DNA from 2 places in the Stenotrophomonas sp. YJH_SMC_123 genome. Region 2 is predicted to be linked to the other one. Evidence: riboswitches for the same ligand, from Rfam matches in the RefSeq annotation. Region 2 holds a riboswitch; the other holds the start of a gene.

Region 1 (14,611 bases), on a different contig from region 2:
GACGGCCGCCTGCTGCTGGCGGTGCCGACCAGCAGCTTCGACCGCGGCATCAGCAGCAGCGGCTACGCCCTGCTGCTGTTCAACCCCAAGCGCAGCGAGGACGACCTGGACAGCAAGGTCTGGCGCTACGTCGGCTCGGTGCGCACCGGCGAAGACAACAGCGCGGCCTGCGACGACGGCAACGTGATGCCGTGCACCGACAGCGATGGCGAACTGGCCTTCGTGGCCGATGGCAACGGCCTGCCGCAGCTGACCGTGACCTTCAAGGGCACCACCATCGAAGCCCCGGGCAAGACCCGCGCGCTGGGTGCCGGCGACACCGTGCACTACCGCTTCGACAGCAAGGCCCAGCAGTACATCGCGCCCTGATTTCCATCCGCCGCAGGCGGGTTACCTGTTGACCGACATGTTCTTGACTCACGGATGAGTCCGGTTGGCGATTCGCGGCATCGGCCGCTCCATCAACCCCGAGGAAAACGTCATGGCACAGCATGACTACAGCAAAAAGGAAGTCCTGGACATCGTCGAGCAGGTCGCCCGGCAGAAGGGCATCCCGGTCGATGACTTCATGCGCTTCGCGCACATCGAGACCGGCGGCACCTTCAACGAGCGCGCCCACAACACCTCGACCGGCGCCAAGGGCCTGTTCCAGTTCGTGCCCGGCTCGGCCCGCCAATACCACCTGACCGGCCACGAATTCGACCCGACCCGCAACACCGAAGCCGCCGCGCAGATGTACCAGGACAACCTGGGCTCGATGGCGCGCCGCAATGAGCGCACCGGCCACCCGTACCTGTCCGGCGGCGACACGCCGACCGGCCTGGACCTGTACCTGGCCCACCAGCAGGGCAGCGCCGGCTATGGCTCGGTGCAGACCGCGATCGCCACCGGCACCTTCGGCGTGGTCCGCAACGGCCATGGCGAAGAGATCAACATGCGCCGCAACGTGCTCAACCAGATCGGGTCCGATGCCAAGGCGCTGACCGGCCACACCCTGGCCGAAATGCGTGGCATGAACGACGGCGACCTGGCGCGGACCTTCTCCAGCTACTACATCCACAAGTACGCAGCGATCAGCATCCCGGAAAAGCACATCACGCCGCAGACCGTGGCACCGGGCCAGGCCCAGGCTCCAGGCACACCTGCGCAGGCCGCCGCAGTGGGCGCCGCTGCGGCCACGCTGGCGGCGACCGCAACGGCTCCTGCTGCGCCGAAGCCGGGCATCGAACTGCACGCCGCGTACGACGCTGGCGTGAAGTACGACGATGTGAAGTACGCCATCAACATCCCGGGCCACGCGCTGTACGTGCCGGGCAAGACCGGCAAGAACGTGGACCAGGGCTACATCGATTGCTCCGGCTGGGTCGGCACCCTGCAGAACCGGACCATGGACGAGATCAACCAGAAGGCCGGGCACGCTGTCTTCAGCAAGGCCGACCGCATCGACCTGGGCAACCTCGGTTCCGGCGGCATCGTGCACAAGGCCGTCGAACAGTCCGGCGTGCTGCTCGAGCGCGACGCCATCCTCAAGCCCGGTGCGCTGAAGGAAGGCATGGTCATCGGCCTGGATACGGCCAGGACCCGCCACGAGCACTGGAATGGCATCGACCACATCGTGATGGTGGTGCGCGACCCGAATACCGACAAGCTGCTGATCAGCCAGTCCACCGGCAGCAAGGGCGTGCACACCATGCCGGTGGAGGATTACCTCAAGCAGGTGAAGGACCACCCGCACTGGAAGCTGTTCGCGTCGGACCCGTTGTCCAAGGCGCGCGACCTGCTGGAAAGCCGCACCCAATCGCATGAGCAGACCCAGGGCAAGCCTGCGGCCGAACACAAGGCCGCTGCCGCCCCGCACGCCGAGCTGTACAAGCCGGGCGCGCACAGCGAGGGCGTGCGCAAGGTGCAGGAGCAGCTGGGCCACCTCGGCTATGCCGGGGCCGACGGCAAGCCGCTGGCCGAGGACGGCCGCTTCGGCCGCAATACCGAAGCGGCGGTACGCCAGCTGCAGAAGGACAACGGGCTGGTTGCCGACGGCATCGTCGGTGCAAAGACGCTGGATGCGATCAAGGAGGCCCGCGAGCGCCCGCTGCTGAACGACGAGCGGCACCCGCGCAATCCGATGTACCTGCAGGCCACCGAAGGCCTGGAGCGGATGCCGGCGGGCACCTTCAAGGACCGCCACGCGCTGGAAAGCGCCGCAGCGGCCCTGACCAGGGAGGCGCATGCCGCCGGCCTGCAGCGCATCGACGCGGTGGTGCCCAGCCCGAACGGTGAGCGCCTGTTCGCCGTGCAGGGCACGGTCGGTGACCCGGCGGCCAGCCGCGTTGCGGTGGAAACCCGCACCGCCAGCGAGCAGAGCATGGCGCTCAGCAGCGGCGCGGTGCAGGGCGCGCCGAACGTGCTGCACCAGCAGCAGGACGCGCAGCAGGAACAGACCCGCCAGGCGCAGAAGGCCATGGGCGTCTGAGCCCGCAGCGCCTTGCAGACCGGGAGGGGCCGCGCCATGCGCGGCCCTTTCCCTTTCTGCCAGCTGAGCGGTAAAAGCCACTTTCAGCCTTGCTTCATGCCGCCTGCCGCTAGATGAATGCGCAAGCCGCCCGGTAGGCCAGGCAATGTTCCGGCAATGTCGGAACGCCAGCGTGGTCTCCACGGCAGCCGGGGCGCCCCGCGCCCTCCCTGCCCAGCGTGGCATGCACCTCACAGGAGAACCGAACATGCTCAGTACTTCCACACTCAGCTTCCGTGGTCTGGCGATGGCCCTGGCACTGGTTGCCGGTGTCGCCGTGGTCAGCGATGCCAGCGCGATGTCGAGGAAGGACAAGCGCACCCTGGTCGGCGCCGTGGTCGGTGGCGTGGCCGGCAACCTGCTGTCCAACGGCGACCCTGCGGCCACCGTCGGCGGTGCCGTGGCCGGCGGCGCGATCGGCAACCTGACCACCTCCGACCGCCGCGACCGCCGTTACTACGACAATCGCCGTTACGACGACCGCTACGATCGCCGTTACGATCGTGGCTACTACCGCAGTGGCTACTACGACCGTGGCGATGACCGCCGCTGGCAGCGTGAGCGCTACTACGACAACCGCTACTACCACGACCGCGGCCGCCATCGCGGCTGGTAAGCAGCGCCGACATACCGATGACGCGGAGACGGGCGGGTCGATGACCCGCCCGTTTGCGTTGGCCACGCGCATGGCGTTGAATGCGCAGCCTTGGATGTGACTTTCCCGGTCGGACTGTGGCATGACGTCTTCCTCCCACCGCGTGCAGGGCCTCAACAACGACGAGGTCGCTGCCGACTGGCCACCGATCAGCGCGGCGGACATCGCGTGGCTGAGTACGCGTTACCCGCAGCTGGGCGGGCACAGCCAACCCCGCTGGCACAGCCCGCGGCCGCTGTCTGCCGCCGCCATCGTCAATGGCACGCGCGCACCGGTATTCATCAAGCGCCACCACCACAGCGTGCGCAGCGCGGCCTGTCTGGAAGAAGAACACCACTTCATCGCCCATCTCGCCGCCGCCGGCGTGCCAGTGGTGCAGGTGCTGCCGGCCACCGATGGCCACACTGCGGTCGAACACGGCGAATGGACGTTTGAACTGCACGATGTCGGCGTGGGCGACGACCTGTATCGCGACGCGGTGTCGTGGTCGCTGTTGACCGATGTCGCGCAGGCCCGCGAAGCAGGGCGCACGCTCGCACAGCTGCACCGTGCCGCCGCCAGCTACCACGCGCCCCAGCGCAGCACCCATCTGCTGGTGGCGCGCGACGACCTGATCCGTGCCGACGATCCGATCGCCGCCATCAAGGCAGGACTGGATGAACGTCCCGGGCTGGCACGCTATCTCGCGCGCATTCCATGGGAAGCACAGCTGCAGCGCGACGTGCTGCCGTGGCACGCCGGCCTGGCCGAGCGCCTGCGCGCCGAGCCCCGGCTGTGGGCGCACAACGACTGGCATGTCTCCAACCTGCTGTGGCGCAACGGCGAGGTCAGCACCGTGCTGGATTTCGGCCTGGCGTCGCCCACCAGCGCGCTGTTCGACCTCGCCACCGCGATCGAGCGCAACGCAGTGGCGTGGCTGGAACTGGAGCGCGGCATGGAGGCAGTGCGCATCGATATCGCGCTGGCCCTGCTCGACGGCTACCGCGAGGTGCTGCCGTTGTCGGCGGCACGCGTGCACCTGCTGGCCGACCTGCTGCCAATGGTCCATTTCGACTTCGCACTGTCCGAAGTGGAGTACTTCGAAGGTGTCACCCGCTCAACCGCGAATGCCGACGTGGCCTGGCAGCCCTTCATGCTGGGCCATCCGGCGTGGTTCCACAGCGCGCCGGGGCGGGCACTGCTGCAGGCCCTGCACGCCGTCGCGTGATCCGGTTGACGCAGCGTTGCGGTCAGATCCCTTTCCGCAGGAAAGGGATCTGACCCCGGCTGGCGCTCGCAAATCCGTACCATTTGTAGTGAAATGGTCACCTGAAGCGGGGGTGCCTGGATCTGCCAGGCTGAGAGAGTCCCTTGGAACCTGATCCGGTTTGCACCGGCGTAGGGAGCTTTGAGCCGCAGCCACACCCCCATCATGGGCCGGTGCACCTGCGCGCCGTCGCTTCGTCTCCCTTGTTGTCCGAAGACGAACCGAATGAACCGCTGCCTGCGCCCCACCCTGCTCTCACTCGCCCTCTGCGCCGCGCTGCCGCTGCATGCCAGCGAGGCCGAGGCCACCACCGATGCGGCTGCCACTGGTGCCGAACGCTCGCCGACCGAACTGGCGGCGGTGCGCGTGGAGGCCGGCAAGCCGAAGGCCGATACCTCGCGCGTGAATGCCTTCGGCGGCGGTTCGTGGAAGGACACGCCGGCTTCGGTGAACGTGCTCGAGCGCGACTATCTCGAACGTCGCCAGGTACGTTCGCTGTCCGAGCTGGCCAGCAACGATGCCTCGCTGGGTGATGCGTATGCACCTGTGGGCTACTACCAGAACATCGCCATCCGCGGCTTCGCGCTGGACGCCGCCACCGGCTACCGCTTCAACGGGCTGTCCATCGCCGGCGAGCAACGCTTGGCGCTGGAGAACGTGCAGTCGGTCGAGATCCTCAAGGGTGAAGCCGGCCTGGCGGCAGGGGTGATGGCGCCGGGCGGGATCATCAACTACATCGGCAAGCGCCCGGCTGAAGTACGCACCGCCACGCTCGGCACCGATTCGGAAGGCTCACGCTACGTCGCCGTCGATGTCGGCCACTGGATCACCCCGCGTTTCGGCCTGCGCCTGAATGCCGCATGGGACTCCAGCAATTCCTACGTCGCGCACGCCGATGGCCGCCGCAACTTCTACTCGCTGGCCGCCGACTGGCTGATCGGCGAGCGCGGCAAGCTGGAAGTAGATGCCAACTACCAGACCAGCTCGCAGCGCTCGGTGTCCGGCTACCAGCTGCTGGGCGCGCGTGACCTGCCGCGCGGTGTCGACCGCGAGCACCTGCTCGGCTACCAGCCGTGGCAGCGCCCGGTAGATATCGCCAGCACCAACATCACCGCGCTGCATACCTACGACTTCAACGATGCCTGGCAGTCGCGCGTCTCGGTCGGCCACAGCCGCTCGGTGATCGATGACAACGTCGCCTTCGCCTACGGTTGCTACTACGCCGTGCAGTGCGCCGATGGCAGCGTGCCAGGCAACTACTTCGCACCCAACGGCGACTACGATGTCTACGACTACCGCAGCCCGGACGACACCCGCCGCAACCAGCAGGCCCGTGCCGAGCTGCGTGGCCGCTTCGAGACCGGCAGCGTCGGCCATCAGCTGACCCTCGGTGCCGACTACTTCCGCCGCACCGTGGACAAGCGCCCGAGCGTCAACGAGTACGTCGGCACCAGCAACATCCACGACCCGCAGGTGCCCGTGTTCGCGCCGTCGCCGAAGATGCCCGGCCCCTCCGCACGACGCCTGGACAGCCGGCAGACCGCGTTCTTCGCGCTGGACCGGATGAGCTTTGGCGATGACTGGCAGTGGTTGGCCGGTGGCCGCTTCGTGCGCCTGGACGAGCGTGCCTACGACAAGCGTGGCGTTCCGCAGCGGCACAGCCGCCTGTCGCGGTTCCTGCCGCAGACCGCGGTGGTGTGGAAGGCCACCGATCAGCTCAACGCCTATGCCAGCTACGTGCGCGGCATTTCGCTGGGCCAGGAAGCGCCGTTCTGGACCAGCAATGCCGACACTTTCCTGCCGTCGGTGCAGTCGCGCCAGCTGGAAGTAGGCGTGAAGTACGTGCCGGTCGAGGCGCTGACCCTGGGCGCAGCCGTGTTCCGCATCTCGCAGCCGTACCAGTACGCCAGGCCCGACAGCAGCGACGTCGGCTACACCTTCGTCGAGGAAGGCACGCAGACCCACACCGGCCTGGAGCTGACCGCCAACGGCCAGCTGACCGACGCACTGCAGATCGTGGCCAGCGCCAGCATGCTGCAGGCCCGGGCGCGCGACACCGGCACGCCGGCCTATGAGGGCCATCAGCTGGTGAACGTGCCGAAGGTGCGCGCCAGCGTGCACGTGGCCTACGCGTTGCCGTTCGTGCAGGGCCTGGACGTGACCGGTGGCTGGCGCTATGCCGGTGCCAACGTGGCACGCGCCGACGGTGGCGTGCGCGCGCCGGACTACTCGGTGTTCGATGCCGGCCTGCGCTTCCAGCATCGCCTGCACGAACGCGCGGTGACCTGGAACCTGTCGGTGGACAACGTATTCAACCGCTTCTACTGGCGCGATACCGGCAGCAGCGGCGGTGACTACTACCTGTTCCCCGGTGCACCGCGACAGGCCCGCCTGTCGGTGACGTTCGCGCTGTGAGCGGCGTGATGCTCGAGTGGACCGCCGCGCTGTGCAGCATCCTCGGCGTCTGGCTGATGGCCAGGCGCCGGCTGTCGGCATGGCCGGTGGGCCTGCTGTCGGTGGCGCTGTATGGCCTGGTGTTCGCCGAGGCCAAGCTGTACTCGGACACCCTGCTGCAGGTCGCCTTCGGTGGCTTCCTGGTCTATGGCTGGCTCAACTGGCGGCAGCACGCCGCCGATGAGGACAGCATCCGCATCGTGCCACTGGCACGCGGCACGCTGCTGCGCGACCTGGCCTTCGGCCTGTGCGGTGGCGTGGCGCTGGGTGCGGCCATGCACACCTTCACCGATGCCGCGCTGCCCTGGCTGGACGCGATGCTGACCGCGCTGAGCCTGGTCGGCCAGTGGTGGCAGGCACGCCGCCACGTGGCCTGCTGGTGGGTGTGGATCGCGGTGGACGTGGTCTATGTGGGTGCGTACCTGTTCAAGTCGCTGCACGTGACCGCGGCACTGTACGTGTTCTTCCTCGGCCTGGCCGTGTTCGGGCTGCGCGCATGGAGCGCCGCCGCGCGTGAACCGCAGGTGGCAACGCGATAGAGCCACGCCATGCGTGGCCGGGCTACCGGTAGTCGCCAACCTGGGTTGGCGCGCCTGCCGACCAAGGTCGGCATCTACTCACCACATCCACGCATGGCATGGATCTACTTCGGCTCCAGCAACAGGCCCAATCGCATCGGTTGGCGCATGTCGGCCGGCGGTGCCGCCTGCAACGGCGCGGCCTGCAGCGTCGCGCGCAGGTCGGCGTCGACCTGGGCATCGCCCAGACTGTCGAATTCCAGTTTCGAAATACGGCCATCCGCCGCGATCCACACGCTCACCGGCAGCGGTGCCGGTGTGTCAGGGTGCGCCTGCAACCACGCCAGCACACGCTGCGCCTGCGGGTCCTGTTCCTGCTGCAGGCGCTGCTGCAGCTGGCCACCCACGGCGGCGGCGTAGGCCATCCAGTGCGCAGGGGCTTCCTGCGCGGAAACGCTGGCACTCCCCAGTGCCAACGCGCCGAACACCGTGGCCAGACGCCGCCACCAGCGGCGCATGCCGGTCCTGTTCCCTGCCATGGCCATCACCTGCCTCCTGCGCTCCCATCCAGCGCGCCATGGTCGGCGCCCTAGATGACAGGCGGATGGCGGGCCATGATGGCGCCGCGCGTCGAGCTTGCCCGATTGCGAGGGATTGCCTTCGATCAGTCCAGGCAGGCCTTCAGATCATCACGTGTCCAGCCGGTGAGACCTGCACCCTTCCAGTAGCGTGCAGACGTACCAGCCGGGACAGGGGCAAGCTCGACAATGGCAATCACCCCATGGTTCACAGGGTTGTCGATGACAATGCGCTGCCCGGATTCAGTGGGCAGCACGCGCACGACCTTGTTGCGTTGTGTCCACGTCTGGGACAGGCAGACGGTGACCTGCTGTACCGATTTCGAAGAAGCAAATGACTCGGGTGCTTGTTCAAGCAGACCAGGTGCTGTCGAGCAGCCGGCGATGCCCATGAACAATGCCGCCAGGAATGGGGCTCTCAAGACAGACATACGTCCTCCAGATGCATACGCGTGCGTTGATCACTCGCCCAGGTCGGCCAGCACTTTGCGCGAGGGCGCGAAGAAGGTCACGCCGGTGGTGGCGGTGGAGAAGTCGAGGATGCGGTCGTGCAGCGGTGCAGGATTACCGATGAACATGCGCTCGAGCATCTTCTCGATCACCCACAGGCGGCGCGTGTAGCCGATGAAGTAGGTGCCGTACTCGCCGCGGCCAGGGTTGGCGAACGGCATGTTGTCGCGCAGGATCTCGTGCTCGCCGTCGGCATCCTCGATGGTGCATAGCGTCTTGTGCGATTTCTGCGCATCGGCCGGCGCGTCGTCCAGCTCGATGTTGTCGTGCTTGGTGCGGCCGATGATCGCCTCCTGCGCCTCGGTCTTCTGCGCGCGCCACGCATCGAGGTTGTGCAGGTACTTCTGCACCACCACGTAGCTGCCACCTGCGTGGTCCGGATCCTCGTCACCAACAATCGTGGCTTCGGGCAGCGACAGTCCTTCCGGATTGGCGGTGCCGTCGACGAAGTCGAGCAGGTCGCGGCCATCGAAATAGCGGAAGCCGGCCACGTCATCGACTGCTTCCACCGCATCGCCGAACGCCATCAGCAGGTTGCGCTCGAACGCCACGATCAGGTCCATGGTGCGTGCGCGGATGTGGTACAGCAGGTCGCCCGGCGTGGACACGGCAGTGTGGGTCGCGCCCTTGATCTCGCGGAACGGCTGCAGCTCGCGCGGCGGCGTGGTGCCCACCAGCGGCTGCCACACGCGATGGCCGATGGCCACGTTGCAGGTGAAGGTGCGCTCGATCTCGCGGATGGCGGTGTTCTTGATCAGGTCATCGGTGCTGGCCAGCACCTCGCGCGCCTTGACGATCGACGCCTCGTCATCCTTCACCTTCAGCACCAGGAACGCCGCCGAATGGGTGAGCGGCGCAGTGATCTGCTGCGGCTCGTTGTCGAGCGAGTGGTTAAGGGCGGTGATCGGTGCGGGCTGGGAATTCACGGCAGTTCCTGCTGGCTTCAGACGGGTGCATCGCCGGTGGCGATGTGCCGGCGATCATAGCGGAACCGCCAGACCGGGGACGGAGCGGTTCTCGTTCCGTCCACCGGCGAAGGTACGAAGACCTCAGTCCACATCACTCCAGACCGCCAGTTCGTAGCCATCCAGATCGCGGAAGTGGAAGCGGCGGCCCCCGGGGAAGGCGAACACCGCCTGCACCACTTCGCCACCGGCGGCGACCACGCGCTGCTGTGCGTCGGCCAGGTCCGCGCAGTACAGGATTACCAGCGGTCCTCCGTGAGCACGCAACGGCGCGTCAGACACGAAGCCGCCCTTCAGCCGGCCATCGTCGAACTCGGTGTAGGACGGACCATAGTCGGTGAACTGCCAGCCGAACACCTCGCCGTAGAAGCGTTTGCTGCGGGCGATGTCGGCGACGTTGAATTCGATGTTGTCGATGCGGCGTTCGGCTTCGTGGGTAGCTTCGTGGCTCATGAGGTTGCTCCGTGATTGGAACCCCAGCTTCGGTCAGCGCGGCACGGCGGTCTTGAACAAAACGGCCATCATTGTCCCCACTCCAGGCGCAGCTCGCTGGCGGTCATGCCAGTCAGCTCGCGCGCCTCGCGGCTGAGATGGGCCTGGTCGGCATAGCCGGCATCAGCGGCCAGCATCGCCAACGAATGCTGTGGCAGCGCGCGACTCTGGCGCAGGAAACGTTGCAGCCGCAGGATCCGCTCCAGCGTCTTGGCGCCGTAGCCGAACTGCGACTGGCTGAAACGCCGCAGGCTGCGCGGGCTCAGGCCCAACTGCGCCGCCAGCGTATCCAGCGTGGCATTACCCGCGGCGAGCGCTTGGAACAGGACATGGGCGCGCTGCGCCGGCGTATCGAGCGCGGCCGCACCCATGTGCTGTTGCAGGCAGTGCGCCATTCGCTGCAGGCGCTGTGCAGGCGCGGTGTCGCCGATGGAGGCCGCCGCCTTGTTCGCCCACGCGCCCTTCAGATCAGCCAGTGGCACGGCCTGGCCGATGATCCCGGCCAAAGGCAGGCCCAGCGCGGCCAATGCCTGGCCGGGGCGGAAGCGTGCGCCCAGCACCTGCGCACCGGGTGCCAGCGCCGGGTGCGCGGCCACACGGTCCGGGCCGACGACGAACAGCGCACCGTCGCGCCAGAGGATATCCACGCAGCCATCGGGCAATACGGTGATGTGCCCATCGGCATCGGCAGGAAGCTGGCTCTGCCACAGCTGGCCAAAGTGGCCGCGCAGCGGCGCAGGCGTCAGATGTTCCTGGTAGGTCGTGCCGGTGCCTGCAAGAGAGGAAGGGTCGCCCATGCCGCATTGTGGCGCCACGGGGCCCATAAAAGTGAAGCCCGGCGCGAGGCCGGGCTTCGGTTGGCGTGTGGGAGAGAGAGAGAGAGTCACACGCCAGCACAACACGCACTAACGACAGGCGTTTGTTACCAGGTGAAGCGCGGGCCCACGAACCACTCGCGGTCGCCGGCCTTGGCCAGCTTCACTTCGCCGCTCAGGCCCCAGTTCTGGTTGAACTTGGCGGTGGCGCCGACACGGCCGTAGAACTCGCCGTCCGGGTTGATGCCGTGCTTCTTGGTGTAGTCCTCGTAGCCGGCCATCACGTAGCCTTCCACGTACGGGTTGAACGCGGTGCGCACGCCGACTTCGGTCGAATAGCCGTTGAAGTCCAGGCCATGCTTCATGTCGAACTTCTGGTACGCAACGCGGGCCACCAGGTCGGTGTTCGGTGCGATGCCGTAGTTGTAGCCGGCACCGATGCGCCACTGGTCGACGTCATTCTTGAACTTGTCGGTCTCCTGCGCGCTGTAGTCGCCGAAGATGTGGAAGTTCGGGTGCACCGCCACGGAACCCTTGACCTTCCAGCCATCGGCGTCGCCGCCCTTGGCATCGGTGTTCACGTAGCCGCCTTCAACGTAGTTGTACGACAGGCCGTCGGTTGCCGATGCAGCGAACGGCAGGGCAGCCAGGAGACCCAGGGCGAGCAGCGAATTCTTGTTCATCGGGACACACCTTTAATTATTTTGGTTTCGTCGGCCGCCTCCCGGGAGGGGGAGAGAGAGGAGGCGGTCGACAGGTGTGAATTATCCGTTAGGGGGTCTAATCGACCCTGAATATTGAACTGACTGGTGTATAAATAAGGCTGGCGTTCAGGGAACTCCACATGCCGCACGCGTCCGTCGCGTCACTGCTGTTTCCGCCCCATGCGCGCCGCGCGGTGCGGGTGCTGCTGCTCGTCGCCCTTCCGATGATGCAGCTGCCAGCCAACGCCGCCGAGCGCGCCCAACCTTCTGCACGCATCGTGGTACAGACAGACGATGTCACGCGTTTCTTCAGCGTGCTGGATGCCACTGGAGGAAAACCAAGTGCCGAAGACCTGCAGCGCGGCTATCTGGACACCGGCACGGAGGCATTGCGCAGCTTCACCGACAGCCGCATCGGATCAATGGAGCGTTTGGCCAGGGCCATCCAGGACAAGCCGGCGTTGTTCGCCAGGGCGCGGACCTGTGCAGCGGCATTGCCGGCGATCCGCGCGCGGGTTGCCGACGCACTCGATCGGTTGGGCACGCTGCTCCCCACTGCACGTTTTCCTCCGGTCACCGTGCTGGTCGGGCGGGGTAACAGCGGCGGCGTCACCACCGAAGATGGTGTGGTGATCGGACTGGAAGCACTGTGCAACGCCGACTGGATGCAGCCTGACGTCGGCGATCGTTTCGTGCACCTGATCGCCCATGAGTACGTGCACGTGCAACAGCCCGGTGCGAGCGTCGATGTCGCGCAGCCCACCCTGCTCTATCAGACGTTGCTTGAAGGCGGCGCCGAGTACGTGGGTGAACTGATCTCGGGGCAACCGGCCAACGCGCATCTGCGTCGCTGGGCCCAGGGCCGCGAATGTGCGCTGGAGCGCGCGTTCGTACAGGACAGTGGGGGCACCGATCTTTCGAAGTGGCTGTACAACGGCCCCGGCGATGAAGCACGACGTGGAGATCTCGGATACTGGGTCGGCTACCGCATCGCGCGCAGCTATGTTTCCCGCGCGCCAGACAGGACCAGGGCCATCGCCACGCTGCTGGATGTGCGGCCCGACACCGCCGCGACCGTGTTCGAGGCGAGTGGATGGACGCCTGCCTGCACTGCTTCCAAAGGCATGGAAACGCAAGTGCTGTGAGAGCCGCTTCATACTGATGAATTGGCGACCTTGAACAGGCACAAGGCACGCCGCCGACGTAGATCAGCTCGCCTGATCCCGCTTGTTAATGTTGGGTCAGGGGCCGGCTTCACAGTGCTTCCACGTATTCAAATTCCAGCTGAAAGCGCTTGGTAGCGGCGGGAACAAACGCCGCTATATTCCAGCTTCCCCAGACGAAGGAGGGAGTGCAATGAACCTGAACCCGCAACACATGAAGACGGCCCGCGCACTTGCTGTAGCGCTCATCGCCACCGTCAGCCTTGGCGCCTGCGCGTCATACAAGAACGAGTTTGCCACCATCAACTCGCGTCTCGATCAGCTCGACGTCAAGGTGCAGGGCGCTGCGCAGAGCGCGGAGTCCGCCAACCAGTCCGCACAGCAGGCCAATCAGCGCCTGGACCAGATCGAAGGTCGCGTGCAGCAGCTTGAAAGGGCACCTGCCGGCCGCAAGCCGCGCGGGTAATCGCTCCCTCACCTTTTGAATTGATCCACCTCTGTATCGGGTGTATCGGGGACCCAGTGGCCTTCGCCGGCCACTGGCATCCTTCCACCCACGATTGCATTGCAAGGAGCCGTCCCATTCGTACTTCCCCCTCCCCTGCACGCCGCGCCCTCCATGCCTCCCTGGCCATGGCACTGGCCGTTGCGTGCAGCGGCGTAGCCAACGCCAGGGACAAGGACGCACCTGCACCATCGGTCGCCGCCGTTGATGAACTTCCGCCCGACCAGAGCGTGTCCGAGACAGTGATCGAGCTGGCCGGCTGGGTGGTCGCCAGCAAGGACAACCAGGGCTATCCGTTTGCGGTCATGGACAAGGCGGCGGCGCAGGTTCTGGTCTTCGGCGGTGACGGCAAGCTGCGCGGCGCCGCACCGGCGCTGTTTGGGTCGGCGATCGGCGACCATTCCGCACCGGGCGTCGCCAAGCTCGCACTGAGCGCGATTCCCGGCCACGACCGCACCACGCCTGCCGGCCGCTTCATTGGCGGTTACGGCCCGTCCGACGATGCCGGACGCGTGCTGTGGGTGGACTACGATTCCGCCGTGTCGATGCACCCGCTGCCGCCGGGCAGCCCGAAGGAAAAGCGCGCCGAGCGGTTGGCATCGCCCTCGCCGGACGACAACCGCGTCACCCACGGCTGCATCAATGTCTCGCCCGCGTTCTACGAGCAGATCGTGCAGTCCACGTTCGAGAAGGGCGGCGTGTTCTACATCCTGCCGGACAAGGATTCGATCGCGAAGACGTTCCCGGAGTTCGCGCAGAGCCGTGCCGTCACAGATGGCAACCAAAAGAAGACCGCACAGCACGCTGGCGAGTAGTGCGTTTGTGCGTCCGCCCTGGGCGTTGTGGGCACATGCCGCCCGCCGGGCGGCTGCGATGCACAGTCTGCTCATGGAGAGTCGCCTGCGTGTGAGGCGTGGTGCCCCCGAGGCCCGGCACGCTGGCATACTGCGCCCGTAGACGATCCTGCGAGGCAATGTCTGCCTCGTCCATGAGGCCGCCGGTGGACCCACTCTTCCAGTTTCTGCTGAGCACGATGGGAGGCGTATTCGTCTTCCTGTTCTTCGTGGCGCGCGACTACCTGCGTGGCTTGGGGTGGCTGCTCGGTTCCTGGGATCCGAACATGGGGCACGCGACCGAAGATGCGCTCATTTCGAAGGCCAATCGCAGCGCCTTGCTGATTGCGGCGGTGCTTCTGGCGTGGGCCTTCATGGGCCCTTCTCCCTACCGCCGCAACTGGGAAATCGAAGTAATGGGCATCGGCACCGGCATGTTGCTGGCCTATGTGGTGATCATCCGCCTTGCAGCTTCAAGGGTGAAGAGGCTGCTTGGGTGAGCGTGCCTCACATCGGCACCAATGAGGATTAGGAAGCCGTAGCCTCTGCAGCCCGCGCCAATGCCGCGGCGTGGGCGTCGCCCTTCCGCTCGCTGTAACGGTCTACCAGGTAGTCCGACCGGCCCCGCGTCAGCAGGGTGAACTTCACCAGCTCTTCCATCACA
Region 2 (14,611 bases):
GGTTCAGTGCGTGGGCGCGGCCCTGGCTGCCGTAGCCGATGACGGCGATCTTGGTCTGGGGCAGGTCGTTGGTGCTCATGGGGGAGGTTCCTTGCGGTGGGAAGAAAAAAAGAACGGCCGGTCGTCGAGGTGACGTACCGGCCGGTCAGGGGAAAGCGGTGGAGGAGGCACCATGCGCCGCGCAGGCACAGCCACCACGAGGCGTGGCGGCGGTGTGGGTCCGGGTTTTGCGTTGGGCGTTGTGCATGGTGGTTGCGTCTGAAACCAGGTTCTGAAATGAAAAAACCCGCACCGGGGCGGGTGCGGGTTTTTGAAGAGTTCCGGTGTATTCGTTGCTTACACGCTGGCTCGTCCCGCACCTGTTGGTTGGGTAATAAGTACGAGCACAAGAATCGAACGCAGCGAGGCGGCGCCGATGTGGGCGGCTTCGTTGTGGGTTCGCGGTGGCGTGTTGTGATGCAACATGTGATCGAGAGAAACACAGCCGTTTTGGCGATGTCAACCCTCGCGACGGAATTCTTGTTGGTTTCCGTTGCATCCGGCGCAATCGCCTGTGGCACAAGGATGGTTGCCGCTGAAAGTGTTTCGGTGAACCGGAATTCACTCCTTTCAGGGCGGTTTTTGCGCGGAATCCGGCGGATCCTCGCCTTGCTGGGTGCGGACCTTGCACACCCACCCCAGGATCAACGTCCATGACCTCTGCCCGATACCCCAGGATGGCCGCAGCGGCGAAGATCGGGGGACCACCCTTCCATCGGAACCCGACCGTGTCCCGACGCCTTGCCCGTTCCCTGCTGGCCGCCGCTGTACTGGCCGCTGTGCCCGCACTGTCTTCGGCCGCCGACCGCATCACCGGCCACACCTTTGCCACCCGTTCGGAGGTGATCGCCCCGCATGCGATGGCCGCTACCTCGCAGCCGCTGGCTACCCAGATTGCACTGGACGTGATGAAGGGGGGAGGCTCGGCGGTGGACGCGGCGATCGCCGCCAACGCCGCGCTTGGCCTGATGGAGCCGACCGGCAACGGCATCGGTGGCGACCTGTTCGCCATCGTCTGGGACCCGAAGACGCAGAAGCTCTACGGCTACAACGGTTCGGGGCGCTCGCCGAAGTCGCTGACCCTGGCCGAGTTCCAGCGACGTGGCCTGAAGGACATCCCGGCTACCGGCCCGCTGCCAGTCTCCGTGCCCGGCGCGGTCGACGGCTGGTTCGCGCTGCACGACCGCTTCGGCCGCAAGCCGATGGCCGACAACCTGGCGCCGGCCATCCGCTACGCGCGCGAGGGCCATCCAGTCGCCGAGGTGATCGCCTACTACTGGGACCGCTCGGTGCCCAAGCTGTCGCAGTACCCGGGCTTCAAGGAGCAGTTCACGATCAACGGCCACGCCCCGCGCAAGGGCGAGATGTGGAAGAACCCGAACCTGGCCAGCACCCTGCAGCAGATTGCCGACGGCGGACGCGATGCCTTCTACAAGGGCGCCATTGCCCACACCATCGGCGACTACTTCAAGGCCAATGGTGGCTACCTGAGCTACCAGGACATGGCCGACCACCATGGTGAGTGGGTCGAACCGGTCAGCAGCAACTACCGTGGCTACGACGTGTGGGAGCTGCCGCCGAACAGCCAGGGCATCGCCGCCCTGCAGATCCTCAACGTGCTGGAAGGCTACGATTTCTCGAAGATCCCGTTCGGTTCACCCGAGCACGTGCACCTGTTCGTCGAAGCGAAGAAGCTGGCCTTCGCCGACCGTGCGCGCTTCTATGCCGACATGGCCTTCCAGCCGGCGCCGGTGCAGAAGCTGATCTCCAAGGAATACGCCGCGCAGCGCCGCGCACTGATCTCGATGGACAAGGCGCTGAAGGAAGTGCAGCCGGGCACGCCGAAGCAGCTGGAAGAAGGCGACACGATCTACATGACCGTGGCCGACGCCGACGGCATGATGGTGTCGTTGATCCAGTCCAACTACCGCGGCATGGGCAGCGGCATGGCGCCGCCGGGACTGGGCTTCATCCTGCAGGATCGTGGCGAGATGTTCGTGCTGCAGAAGAACCATCCCAACGGCTATGCACCGGGCAAGCGGCCGTTCCAGACGATCATCCCGGCGTTCATCACCAAGGGCGGCAAGCCGTACGCCAGCTTCGGCGTGATGGGCGGCGCGATGCAGCCGCAGGGCCACGCGCAGATTGTGATGAACCTGGTGGATTTCGGCATGAACCTTCAGGAAGCCGGTGACGCACCGCGCATCCAGCACGAGGGCTCGACCGAACCGACCGGACAGGCCACGGCGATGACCGACGGTGGTGAAGTGAATCTGGAAACCGGCTTCCCGTACGAGACGGTGCGTGCGCTGATGCGCAAGGGGCATCGCATCGTGTTCGCCGATGGGCCTTATGGCGGGTACCAGGCGATCATGCGCGACCCCGAGAGCGGGGTTTATTACGGAGCTTCGGAGAGTCGCAAGGATGGGCAGGCGGCGGGGTATTGAGGGTTCCCGGCCACCGGGCTGAGCCCCCTCTGCGGTGGGTTCAGAAGCGGAATAGCTTGTTGGGCCGGGTGGGTAGGCTGTTCGGGGGACGCCGCAAGTACGTCCTTGTAGGCTTGGCAGCCGCATCCATGCGGCTGACACCCCCGCCCAGCCCACCCACCCGGCCTCTGACAGTTTTCTGCGGCCGCCACCGCAGGAAGAAAAAAGAAGATCAAAAGCAACAGCAACAGCAACAGCCGCGTGCTGATGGTTGGGGTCGGATCCGTTTTCCGCAGGAAAACGGATCCGACCCCTTCTTGTTTTCCGATACACCTCATCCACGCATGGCGTGAAGAACCAACCGTCACCGGAAATCTGTCGGGGGTGGGGCGGTGTGGGTGGGCAGGACCGTTGGCGCCATGGATGGCGCCATCGAGCCCCCATGGATGGGTTCACGGCGTGTCCTGCCCACCCACACCGCCTCGCCCAGCCAGCAGTAACCCAGAGCCGCTTTGGCTTCTGCACTTGCACTTGCACTTGCTTGAAAAAAGCGGTGCAGCCGCAGGCTGCAAAACACCCTCAATCCTGATCGTGCGCGCGCGCGGCCTCGGCCTGCGTCTCCTCCTGTGCCGCCATCTCGCGTGCGATCCACGCATCGATCATGTGCCGCTGGCGCTGCGCCTGCCGCCGCTCCCGCGTGTACTCCTGGTCCAGCACCCGGTACAGCGACACCATCACCAGCACCATCAGCAGCGCGAATGGCAACGCCGCAATCGTGATCATGCCCTGCAGTGCATCCAGGCCACCGGCCAGCAGCAAGGCCGCTGCGATCAACGCCACCGCGATGCCCCAGGCCAGCTTGCGCTTCAACGGAGGATCGCCTGCTTCGTCAGTGGACATGCTGGCCAGCACCAGTACCGCCGAGTCGGCCGAGGTCACGAAGAAGATCATCAGCAGTACCAGTGCGATGCACGACAGCAGCAGCGGCAGCGGCATGCTGTCGAACAGCGTGAACAGCACGGTCTCGTAGCCATTGCCCAGCGCCTGCACCAGGTCGGCATGGCCGAAGATCTGTGCCCACAGCGCGGTGCCGCCGAATACCGCGAACCAGAAGAAGCCCAGCAGCGTCGGCGCGAGCACTACGCCGATCACGAACTCGCGCACGCTGCGGCCGCGCGAGATGCGTGCGATGAACGACCCCACGAACGGTGCCCACGAGATCCACCAGGCCCAGTAGAAGATTGTCCAGTCCGCCACCCAGGTGCTGCCGGAGAACGGTGACATGCGCAGGCTCATCGTCACCAGCTGGTTGAGGTAGGAGCCCAGCGTGGTGGTGAACGTATCAAAGATGAAGCCGGTCGGCCCCAGCACCAGCAGGATGGCGGCCAGCAGGGCAGCCAACGCCAGGTTGAAATTGGACAGCCACTTCACACCTCGCTCCACGCCACTGGCGGTGGACGCCATATACAGCACGAAGGCGACGGCAATGATGGTCATCTGCACTGCGACGGTAGCCTGCACGCCGAACACGCGCTCGATGCCGGCGGCGATCTGGATGGTGCCGAAGCCCAGCGTAGTCGCGACACCGATCGCGGTGGCGACCACTGCAGCGATGTTGACCACCCTACCGATCCAGCCGCGATGGTGGCGGCCGATGATCGGCTGCAGCATGTCGCTGACCAGGCCGCGGCCGTTGCGGTTGAACTGGAACCAGGCCATTGCCAGCCCGATCAGCGCATAGATGGCCCACGGGTGCAGGCCCCAGTGGAAGAATGCATAGCGCATCGAGGCGCGTGCCGCATCCAGGCTCTGCGGAGCAAGCCCTTCCGGTGGCTTGCTGAAGTGCGAAATGGGCTCGGCGGCGCCCCAGAACACCAGGCCGATGCCCATGCCGGCGGCGAACAGCATCGACATCCAGCTGGCTCGCGAGAACTCGGGCTCGGCGTCTTCGCCACCGATGCGCAGGTTGCCGAAGCGACCGAAAGCCAGGTACATCAGGAACACCAGGGCCAGGAATACCACCAGCAGGTACAGCCAGCCGACGCTGCGGATGACTTCTGCCAGCATCGACTGCACCACGGCATTGAAGGGGCCTGGTGCAATACCGGCAAGCAGCACCAGCAGGAGAACCAGTGCGATGGAAACGCGAAACACCATGAAGGAGCTTCTCCGATCAAGGGATTGAGGGGAGCGAGCAGAGCTTGCAGCGAAGGACCGGCGGCATGCAGCGCGAACCGGGCAGGGGCCGCGTCGGCGGCGAAGGACGCATCGGTCGCTGGAGGGCGACGGACGTGCACGTTACTGAACGCGACGTCATGGTTCTGTTAACGAACAACGATCCGGATCAGATCCGCTTTCCACAGGAAAGCGGATCTGACCGCGGGGGCAACTCCCGGAGCGGGCGGTCTATGCTCTAATGCACGCCAAGAAGCGGGGGTACCGCGGCCATGTGGCCACGGTTGAGACAGTCCCTTGGAACCTGATCCGGCTCATACCGGCGTAGGGAAGCTTTGCAGTGCAGCCGTGCCCGGACACCGCCCAAGGACCGTCCGTGCGCGGTCGCAGTGCGCCGCCGCTTCGTCCCTGACCTTCCTGGACGATGCCCGATGAACGCACAGCTCTCCGCCCTGCAGCAACAGGCCCAGCAACTCTCCGAATCCGTGACCCGGCCCATTCCCGGCTCGCGCAAGATCCACGTACCCGGTTCGCGTCCGGATCTGCAGGTGCCGATGCGCGAGATCGCGTTGACCCGCACGCCGACGCTGTTCGGCGGCGAGGAGAATGCACCGGTCACGGTCTACGATACGTCGGGCCCGTACACCGATCCGGACGCGCGTATCGATCTGTCCGCGGGCCTGCCGGCGCTGCGTCGTGGCTGGGTGGAGGAGCGCGGCGATACCGAACAGCTCGACGGCCTGAGTTCGTCGTTCGGCCGCGACCGCGAGCACGATCCGAAGCTCGATGCTGTGCGCTTCCCCACACGCAGCCTGCCGCGACGTGCACGTGCAGGCGCGAACGTCACCCAGATGCACTATGCGCGCCGCGGCATCATCACGCCGGAAATGGAATTCGTCGCCATCCGCGAAAACCAGCGGCTGGACGCGATCCGCGATGCCGGCCTGCTGCAGCAGCACCCGGGCGAGGCGTTCGGCGCCTCGATCCAGAAGATCATCACGCCGGAGTTCGTGCGCGATGAAATCGCGCGCGGCCGCGCGGTGCTGCCCAACAACATCAACCATCCGGAAAGCGAGCCGATGATCATCGGCCGCAACTTCCTGACCAAGATCAACGCCAACATCGGCAACAGCGCGGTGTCCTCGGGCATTGCCGAAGAGGTGGAGAAACTGGTGTGGGCGATCCGCTGGGGTGGTGACACCGTGATGGACCTGTCCACCGGCAAGCACATCCACGAAACCCGCGAGTGGATCATCCGCAACTCGCCGGTGGCGATCGGTACCGTGCCGATCTACCAGGCGCTGGAGAAGGTCGACGGCCGCGCCGAAGCGCTCACCTGGGAGATCTTCCGCGACACGCTGATCGAGCAGGCCGAGCAGGGCGTGGACTACTTCACCATCCACGCCGGCGTGCTGCTGCGCTACGTGCCGCTCACCGCCAAGCGCGTGACCGGGATCGTCAGCCGTGGTGGTTCGATCATGGCCAAGTGGTGCCTGGCGCACCACAGGGAGAATTTCCTCTACACGCACTTCGAAGACATCTGCGAGATCATGAAGGCCTATGACGTGACCTTCTCGCTGGGTGACGGCCTGCGCCCGGGCTGCATCGCCGATGCCAACGACGCGGCCCAGTTCGGTGAGCTGGAGACGCTGGGTGAGCTCACCAAGATCGCCTGGAAGCATGATGTGCAGACCATGATCGAAGGCCCCGGCCACGTGCCGATGCAGCTGATCAAGGAGAACATGGACAAGCAGCTGCGTGAATGCGGCGAAGCGCCGTTCTACACGCTGGGGCCGCTGACCACCGACATCGCGCCGGGCTACGACCACATCACCAGCGCGATCGGTGCGGCGATGATCGGTTGGTTCGGCACGGCGATGCTCTGCTACGTGACGCCGAAGGAACACCTCGGCCTGCCCAATCGCCAGGACGTGCGTGACGGCATCATGGCCTACCGCATCGCCGCGCATGCGGCCGACCTGGCCAAGGGCCATCCGGGCGCGCAGGTACGCGACAACGCACTGAGCAAGGCGCGCTTCGAATTCCGCTGGGAAGACCAGTTCCACCTTGGCCTGGATCCGGAGAAGGCCAGGGAGTTCCATGACGAAACGCTGCCGAAGGATGCGCACAAGCTGTCGCACTTCTGCTCGATGTGCGGCCCGCACTTCTGTTCGATGAAGATCACCCAGGATGTGCGTGACTACGCCGAGGCCGGCATGAAGGAGAAGTCGGAGGAGTTCCGCGCCGCGGGTGCCGAGGTCTACCACCAGGGGTGATGCGCAGACGGTGGTGCCGGCCCGCGGCCGGCACTACCGCTCATCACGCCGCTCCCGGCTATCCTCCGCCCATCATCCCGGGGAAAGGACACCATGCCTGTTGCCATGACCACCCGTTGGCTGGCCATTGCCCGCCGGCATCCTTCGGCCTGGTTGCTGGGCGCGCAGCTGCTGGCGGTGCTGCTGTATCCCGCGCTGGATGACACCGCCGCCGGCCGCGCGGCACTTGGCATGTTCGGCATGGCGGTACTCGGCCTGGCGCTGTGGGTGGTCCAGCGCAGCCCGCTGGGCACCTGGCTGGCGCTGTTGCTGGCCATTCCCTCGGTGGTGTTCTCGTTGGCAGGCGCATTGCTTGATCGCACCGCATTGCTGACCACCGCGCAGGTGCTGGAGAGCCTGCTGTACTTTTACACGGCTGGCGCCCTGATTGCCTACATGCTCCAGGACCACAAGGTCACCCGCGACGAACTGTTCGCCGCAGGCGCAACCTTCACCCTGCTGGCGTGGGCGTTCGCCTTCGCGTTCGCGGTGTGCCAGCAGTGGTATCCGGGCAGTTTCCACGGCACCGGCGGGCAGGCGCAGCGCAGTTGGATGGAGCTGCTTTATCTCAGCTTCAGCTTGCTGTCTGGAGTCGGCTTGAGTGATGTCGTGCCGCTTCATCCACAGGCACGAGCACTGGTCATGCTGGAGCAGTTTTCCGGCGTGATGTACGTGGCTTTGGTGGTTTCGCGGCTGGTCGGATTGACCATGCTGCGGCGCATGTGAAAATGAACGCCAGATAAAAATTTCGCGCCCAAGAGGGCGCGAATGATGTCGCGAATTATGTGAATGCGTCGGCGAGAGAGAGCCTGATGTCGACCACGCGATAGGCGAGGTAACTTGCATAGGCTAGTATTCGCGCGCTCGATTGTTTTTGCGGTATGCGCCGATGCTTTGTGCGGAGTCTGGCTTTTCGCTGTTCCCAGGACGGGACCGTAACGAAGGCAAACACTGCCCGGGACCTGTCTCTACTGTGTAGCAGAAAATGAACAGCAGCGAAATACAGCCACCCGTGTCCGATCGGATACGGATAGGAGAGTGCATCGTCACTCTGTCCTCGCGCGAAGTCGAGGTCGTCGGTGCGCGTCGTCCGCGCCGGCTGACGCCGAAGGCGCTGGGCGTGCTGCGCGTGCTGCTGCGGCAGCCGGGCCGTGTGGTCACCCGCGACGAGTTGTTCGCCGAGGTGTGGCCGGACACGCTGCCGACCAACGATGTGCTGACCCAGGCCGTTACCCAGCTGCGCAAGGCGTTCAGCAACGACGACGACAGCGGCCAGGCCTACATCGAGACCATTGCCAAGACCGGCTATCGGCTTCTGGTACCGGTACAGGCGCTGGACGATGCGGCGCCGTCGGCTGCGGGCTTGCCTGACGACGAAGGTGTGGACGTGCAGCCCGCACTCGCCGCCGCTGCGGTGCTGCCCGCGCGCGCGCAGGAATCGCGCCGCCGCTGGCGCCATGTCCGCCGCCGCGTGCTGCTGGCGCTGGGCGTGTTGATGCTGGCCACGCTGCTGGTGATGACCACGCTGCTGCTGCGCCGCGCACCGGCCAGCAGTTCGCCGGTGGAGGCCGCCGTGGAGAACGGCACGCGGGTGATCGGCAGCCCCCAGCGTCCCTATCGGTTGATCACCGCAACCAGCGGCTTTGAAACCTATCCCACGCTGTCACCGGATGGTTCGCTGGTGGCCTATGAAGGCGCCAACGAAGATGGCAACGGCGGTGGTGCGATCAAGGTACAGACCTCCGGCAACGCGCCGGCGCGCCAGTTGCTGGCGCCGCCGGCCGGTGCCGTCGATCGATTCCCGAACTGGTCGCCGGATGGTCGCGAAATTGCCTTCGCACGGTTCTCCGCCGACGGTGGCTGCCAGGTGCTGATCGCCAGCGCAACCGGTGGCGCCCTGCGCCAGGCCACGCGCTGCGATGGCACCGAGCTGCTCAGCTTCGACTGGACGCCCGATGGTCGCGGCCTGGTGTTCGGCAGCATGGTCGGGCGCTACGCGCACCGTGGCATCCGCGTGCTGGACCTGGCCAGTGGTCAGTGGCGCGCGCTGGCGTACAGCGTCGACCAGGACGACTTCGACTACGCACCGCGCTACTCGCCCGATGGGCAATGGCTGGTGTTCGTGCGCAATCCGCAGCTGGGCGATCTGTGGCGGGTGCCGGCCGCGGGCGGTAAGCCCGAGCAGCTGACCAACGAGGCGGCAGAGCTGCGCGGATGGGCCTGGCTGGACGATGGCCGCACCATCGTGTTCGGTCGCCGCGTCGACAGCGAGGCGCGGCTCTATTATCTGGACGTCGAGCGGCACACGCTGCGCGATGCCGGCCTGGATGATGCGCAGTGGCCCGCCGTGTCGCGACGTGGCGGGATGCTGGCCTTCGTCCACCGGCGCGCGCAGTTCGGCGTGTTCAAGGTGCCGGTGCAGGGCAGCGGCGCGCCCGAACGCCTGTTTGCATCCAGTGGCCGCGATGGGCAGCCGATGGCAGCGCCGGATGGCCGCCAGCTGGTCTTCACCTCGGATCGCTCCGGCAGCTTCGCCCTGTGGTGGGCGGACATGCAGCGGCCGGATTCGCTGCGCCCCATTGAAGGGCTGCGGCCGGAAGCGCGGCAGGCACCGGACTGGTCGGCCGACAGCCGCCAGCTGCTCGTGGTCGGCCGCGACGCGCATGGGCGCACGGTGGTCTACGAGATCGCGCCACGCGATGAACGCCTGCAACCTTTGCCGGTCCCGGCCGAACAGCCGCTGCAGGCCCTGTATGGCGCGTCGCCGGAGCAGTTGTTTGTGGTCGAGCGCGATGCCGACCAGCGCACCCGGTTGAGTCTGTTCGACCGCAGCACCCAGCCCTGGCGCCGGTTGGCCAGCATCGAAGGGGTGTCGCAGGCGCGCTTCGACCGCAGCAGTGGCCGCGTGTTGTTCACCCGCCTGGCCGCAGGTGGCCTGTGGTCGGCCGACGCCGCGTTGTCGTCGGGCAGCGTGCAGCAGATCAGCGATGACCGGCCCAGCCGCTGGCGATACCGGGCCTGGACCGTGGCCGGCAACAGTGGCGTCGGTTACCTCGGCACTTCGAGCACGTGTGGCACCACCTTCGTGCGCATCCTGCCCGGCCGCGAGGAGCCGGAACGCTGCCTGGATGCGGAACGGCTCAGCGCCGGCAACGGACTCAGCGCCAGCGCTGACGGACGTGACCTGTTCGTGGCGATGGCGGTCAGCGATGGTGCCGACATCGGTGTGATGCGGTTGCCCGAACGCCCCCCCGCGCTGTTCCCGGCGTTCTCCAAGTTATTGTTTTTCAGGGGAAATGGGCCTTCGTAATTTCTTCGTCGGGATCTCGTCGCGAATTCGTGGCGATCTCGTCGGACTTTCCTGACGCGGTGCCGCCTGATTAGGCAAAACGGAGTCCTGTACTAGGCAAATCCGTGGTGCCCCCATGCGTCAACTCTCGCTGGCCGATCGCGGCCAAACCGTCTCCCTGGACCGGTCGCTCGACGATGTCACGCCGACCTGCCTGGGCGTGGCCCGGCTGGGCAGCCTGCAGACCGCCGGCTCCAGCTTCACTGTCTGGATGCAGGTGCGTGGCAGTTCGTGGGTGGAGGCCAAGGAAGGACGATTCCGCCTGCGCCAGGGCGAGTGGATCGCCTTCGAGAAGGAATCGCGGCCGTTGGTGCAGGCCGGTCGCAACGGGCTGTGCGTTGGCCTGAACCTGAACGTTGAAGCGCTTCGCGTGCTGACCGAGATGGCCGACTGTGGCCTGTATGCCGGTCGTGGCCGCATGAACCGCAGTGACGCCCGCGTTGCGCTGCGCTTGTGGCGCGATGCGCTGGCCAGCGGCCAGCCGGCCCAGGCCTTGCGTCCGCTGCTGCTGCACCTTGCTGGCCTGCAGCGTGGCCTGGCCGACAACGTGCAGCGCTGCCCGGGCCGCTCGCGCAGCCGCAAGCGCCAGGTGTTCGGCCGCATGCAGCGTGCGCGCCTCTATCTGGAAGGCAACAGCCACCGGGTGGTGCGCATCGGCGAACTGGCCGAACTGACCAACTTCTCCAGCTGGTACCTCTCCAAGACCTTCCAGAGCCTGTACGAGGAAAGCCCGCAGTCGCTTTCGGCACGACTGCGCCTCGAACGCGCCGCCGACCTGCTGCGCGACACCGACATGATGGTGGGCGAGGTCGCCGCCGCCAGCGGCTTCGACAACTGCTGCAGCTTCGCGCGTGCGTTCCGCGCCCGCTACGGCCAGTCCGCGTCGCGCTTCAGGGAGAACGGCGGCTTGCTCCCGCCACAATCCGCAAAGTCTCCGGTTGGTTCGCGCAAATACAGCGCTGCAACGCAATCGTAACGTGCTGGGGTGTTTTAACACGCTGCTAACACGTACCTTGGAGAGATAGATGAACGTTCGTAATCCCGCAGTGCGGTTCGGCTTGCTGCCGGCCGGCATTGCGCTGGCGCTGGCGCCGGCCTTTGCTTCGGCTCAGGAAGCAAAGGGCACCACCGACCTGGACCGCATTTCGGTCACCGGCTCGCGCATCCGCGGCGCCTCGGTGGAGACCCAGCAGCCGATCCTGACGATGACCCGCGAATCCCTGGAAAAGCAGGGCTTCTCGAGCGTCGCCGACGTGCTGAACAACCTGACCTCGGCCGGTTCCCCGGCCATTTCGCGTTCGGAGTCGCTGGCTTCGGGCGAGAACGTGGGCGGCTACTACGTCGACATCCGCAACCTGGGCGCCGAGCGCACCCTGGTGCTGATGAACGGCAAGCGCCTGGGCGCTTCGACCTCGGGTCTGCAGGACCTGAGCCAGATCCCGATGTCGGCCGTTGAGCGCATCGAGATCCTGAAGGACGGCGCCTCGTCGATCTACGGTTCCGACGCCATTGCCGGCGTGGTCAACGTGATCACCCGCAAGAACTTCGACGGCGGCGAAGCCAATGTCTACGTCGGCCAGTACGGCAAGGGCGACGGCGACAGCGAAACCTATTCGATGACCCTCGGTGCCCGCGGTGAGCGCGGCAGCCTGACCCTGTCGGCCGAGTACTCGAAGCAGGATCCGGTGTGGGCCAAGGACCGCTGGTACAGCCGTGACGGCTCGCTGGGTCCGAACTCCACCTCGGCTGATTGGAGCCCGATCAGCCAGAACGGCAGCTGGTGCAACCCGAAGCTGTACGACTGCAGCAAGTCGAGCGCGGTGTGGCAGACCCTGAACCCGGGTGGCAATCCGAAGAACCCGAACGACTACCACGCGATCACCGAAGACGAGTTCGCCAACTCGAACGAGCAGATGACCCTGCTGACCGGTGTGAAGCGCAAGTCGGTCTACATCAACGGCACCTACGACTTCACCGATTCGATCAGCCTGAACACCGACGTGCTCTACAACGAGCGCCAGACGTTCCAGCAGATCGCCGGCTATCCGTACCAGTCCGCTTCCAAGTCGATCAACACCCCGCTGTCGGCAGACAGCGCCTTCAACCCGGTTGGCCAGGACGTCAGCTTCCGCCGCCGCCTGTGGGAAGTGCCGCGTACCACTGACAGCCAGCTGAAGACCCTGCGCTTCGCTCCGACCCTGACCGGCTTCTTCGAGCTGGGTGGCAAGACCTTCGACTGGGATGTCGGCGCGCTGTGGAACCGCAACGAGTCGATCAAGAGCAACCGCGGTGACATGAGCCTGATCGGCGCGCGTCAGGCGCTGGGCCCGTCGTTCATCGATGCCGGTGGCGTTGCCCGCTGCGGCACCGCCGCCAACCCGATCCTGGGCGATTGCCGTCCGTGGAACCCGCTGCTGCCGTACGGCGTTGAGGGTCAGGGCTCGCTGGCGAACCAGGAGCTGCAGGACTTCCTGTTCCCGACCTTCACCACCCGTGGCGTCACCAAGACCACCAGCTTCACCGCCAACCTGTCGGGCGCCATCGTGACCCTGCCGGCCGGCGACCTGGGCTTCGCCCTGGGTGTCGAGCACCGCAAGGAAGAAGGCAGCTACGTGCCGGACGCCTTCGCACAGTCGGGCCAGTCCACCGGCCTGGGCCAGAAGCCGACCCGCGGCCAGTACGATCTGAACGAGGTCTACCTCGAACTGAACGTGCCGCTGCTGGCCGACATGGCCTTCGCCAAGGAACTGACCCTGAACGTTGCCAGCCGTTATTCGGACTACAGCAACTTCGGTGGCACCACCAACAGCAAGTTCGGCCTGACCTGGCGTCCGCTGGATGAACTGCTGGTCCGCGGCACCTACGCCGAGGGCTTCCGCGCTCCGACCATCAGCGACCTGTACGGTGGCCTGAGCTCGAGCTTCGAGTCCTACATCGATCCGTGCGGCGTGAAGGCTCCGGGCAGCGTTGCAGGCAATGCCGCGTGCTCCGGCGCAGGCGTGCCGGCCAACTACGTGCAGCTGGGCCAGGCGGGCAAGGAATGTTCGACCCTGCCGTGCCAGTCGGGTGACCAGTTCATCTCGGGTGCCAATCCGAACCTGAAGCCGGAAACCTCCAAGAGCACCACCTTCGGCCTGGTGTGGAGCCCGCGTTGGGTGCAGGGCCTGGACGTGTCGCTGGATTGGTACAAGTACGAAATCAGCGACATGATCATCGCTGACAGCGTCGACCGCATCCTGCGTGACTGCTACGTGCTGGGTAACGCTTCGCGCTGCTCGAGCGTGACCCGTGCGGCTGACGGCCACGTCAGTGCGATCACCTACGGCACCGCCAACCTCGGCAAGATGGAAACCCAGGGCTACGATCTGGGCATCAAGTACCGCCTGCCGGAACTGGCCATTGGTCAGTTCAGCATCGACTGGCAGACCAGCTACACCGCCAAGTACGACGAGCAGCGCCAGAACAGCGCGGGCGACAACATCATGGTCGGCCGCGTCAGCGAGCCGGGCCTGTTCCGCGTGCGTTCGAACCTGGGCGTCAACTGGCAGTACGGCGATTTCGGTGTGAACTACACCGCGCGCTACTACTCGGGCATGAAGGAAAGCTGCATCTCGCTGGCTGACGGCTGGTGCGATGCTCCGAACCACATGGCCAACGGTGAGACCGATCCGCTGCGTCACACCGGTTCCAACACCTTCCACGACCTGCAGGTCAGCTGGAAGGCGCCGTGGGATGCGACCATCGCCCTGGGCGCGAACAATGTGTTCGACCACAAGGGTGCCCTGCAGTACTCGGCTCCGAACTCGGCATTCGCCTACTACGGCGGCTTCGACGTGGGTCGCTTCCTGTACATGAAGTACACCCAGCGCTTCTGATCCATCGAAGTGCGGTAGCAACAGAAGGAGGGCGGACCGCAAGGTCCGCCCTTTTTCTTGTAGGGGAATTCCGGAAATTGTTGGAAGGTGAGCGCAGTCACGGTCCCGTCGTGTCGTAATCAACACAGTCAGGAGGTCCACTACCGGACGCTTGCATGTGGAGAGGGATATGAAGAACACGTTGCTGCGGCAGGCATCCGCCGCTGCATTGATCTACGCAACGCTGGTGGGCGCGGTGTTCTCGCAGGGCCTCGGGGTCTGCGGCGGTGGGCTCTACTGCGAGGAGTTCCGCCAGCAGTGCCTGGCCAGTGGCAAGTCACCGGTCATCTGCGAGTCGCAGTACCGTCGCTGCGTGCAGGACGCCTGCGGTACCCGCTGACATGGAAAGGGCGCACCTTGTGGGTGCGCCCTCTGTCATCCGGACATCATGCA

Evidence for each region. A riboswitch is a leader RNA that binds a small molecule or an ion and turns the genes downstream of it on or off. The one in region 2 is predicted to bind thiamine pyrophosphate.
Region 1: it holds a riboswitch for thiamine pyrophosphate, as region 2 does, so the genes downstream of both, AC5P5W_RS13620 (TonB-dependent receptor) here and thiC (phosphomethylpyrimidine synthase ThiC) in region 2, are expected to answer to the same signal.

What each region holds. Positions count from the first base shown of each region.
Region 1 is NZ_JCAFRM010000005.1:240,005-254,615, reverse strand. Features, by position in the region: gene AC5P5W_RS13640 (hypothetical protein) at 1-369, shown strand, start outside; gene AC5P5W_RS13635 (peptidoglycan-binding protein) at 482-2,470, shown strand; gene AC5P5W_RS13630 (glycine zipper 2TM domain-containing protein) at 2,718-3,125, shown strand; gene AC5P5W_RS13625 (phosphotransferase enzyme family protein) at 3,247-4,371, shown strand; TPP riboswitch at 4,470-4,565, shown strand; gene AC5P5W_RS13620 (TonB-dependent receptor) at 4,636-6,825, shown strand; gene pnuC (nicotinamide riboside transporter PnuC) at 6,834-7,403, shown strand; gene AC5P5W_RS13610 (hypothetical protein) at 7,508-7,927, opposite strand; gene AC5P5W_RS13605 (hypothetical protein) at 8,047-8,352, opposite strand; gene AC5P5W_RS13600 (Dyp-type peroxidase) at 8,422-9,396, opposite strand; gene AC5P5W_RS13595 (VOC family protein) at 9,520-9,888, opposite strand; gene AC5P5W_RS13590 (helix-turn-helix transcriptional regulator) at 9,957-10,724, opposite strand; gene AC5P5W_RS13585 (OmpO family porin) at 10,850-11,425, opposite strand; gene AC5P5W_RS13580 (DUF2268 domain-containing putative Zn-dependent protease) at 11,587-12,591, shown strand; gene AC5P5W_RS13575 (hypothetical protein) at 12,803-13,075, shown strand; gene AC5P5W_RS13570 (L,D-transpeptidase) at 13,243-13,929, shown strand; gene AC5P5W_RS13565 (hypothetical protein) at 14,115-14,447, shown strand; gene arsH (arsenical resistance protein ArsH) at 14,476-14,611, opposite strand, start outside.
Region 2 is NZ_JCAFRM010000007.1:272,415-287,025, reverse strand. Features, by position in the region: gene ilvC (ketol-acid reductoisomerase) at 1-79, opposite strand, end outside; gene ggt (gamma-glutamyltransferase) at 768-2,486, shown strand; gene AC5P5W_RS16545 (BCCT family transporter) at 3,045-4,622, opposite strand; TPP riboswitch at 4,888-4,989, shown strand; gene thiC (phosphomethylpyrimidine synthase ThiC) at 5,072-6,916, shown strand; gene AC5P5W_RS16535 (ion channel) at 7,010-7,681, shown strand; gene AC5P5W_RS16530 (winged helix-turn-helix domain-containing protein) at 7,941-10,265, shown strand; gene AC5P5W_RS16525 (helix-turn-helix transcriptional regulator) at 10,381-11,280, shown strand; gene AC5P5W_RS16520 (TonB-dependent receptor plug domain-containing protein) at 11,330-14,179, shown strand; gene AC5P5W_RS16515 (hypothetical protein) at 14,349-14,558, shown strand.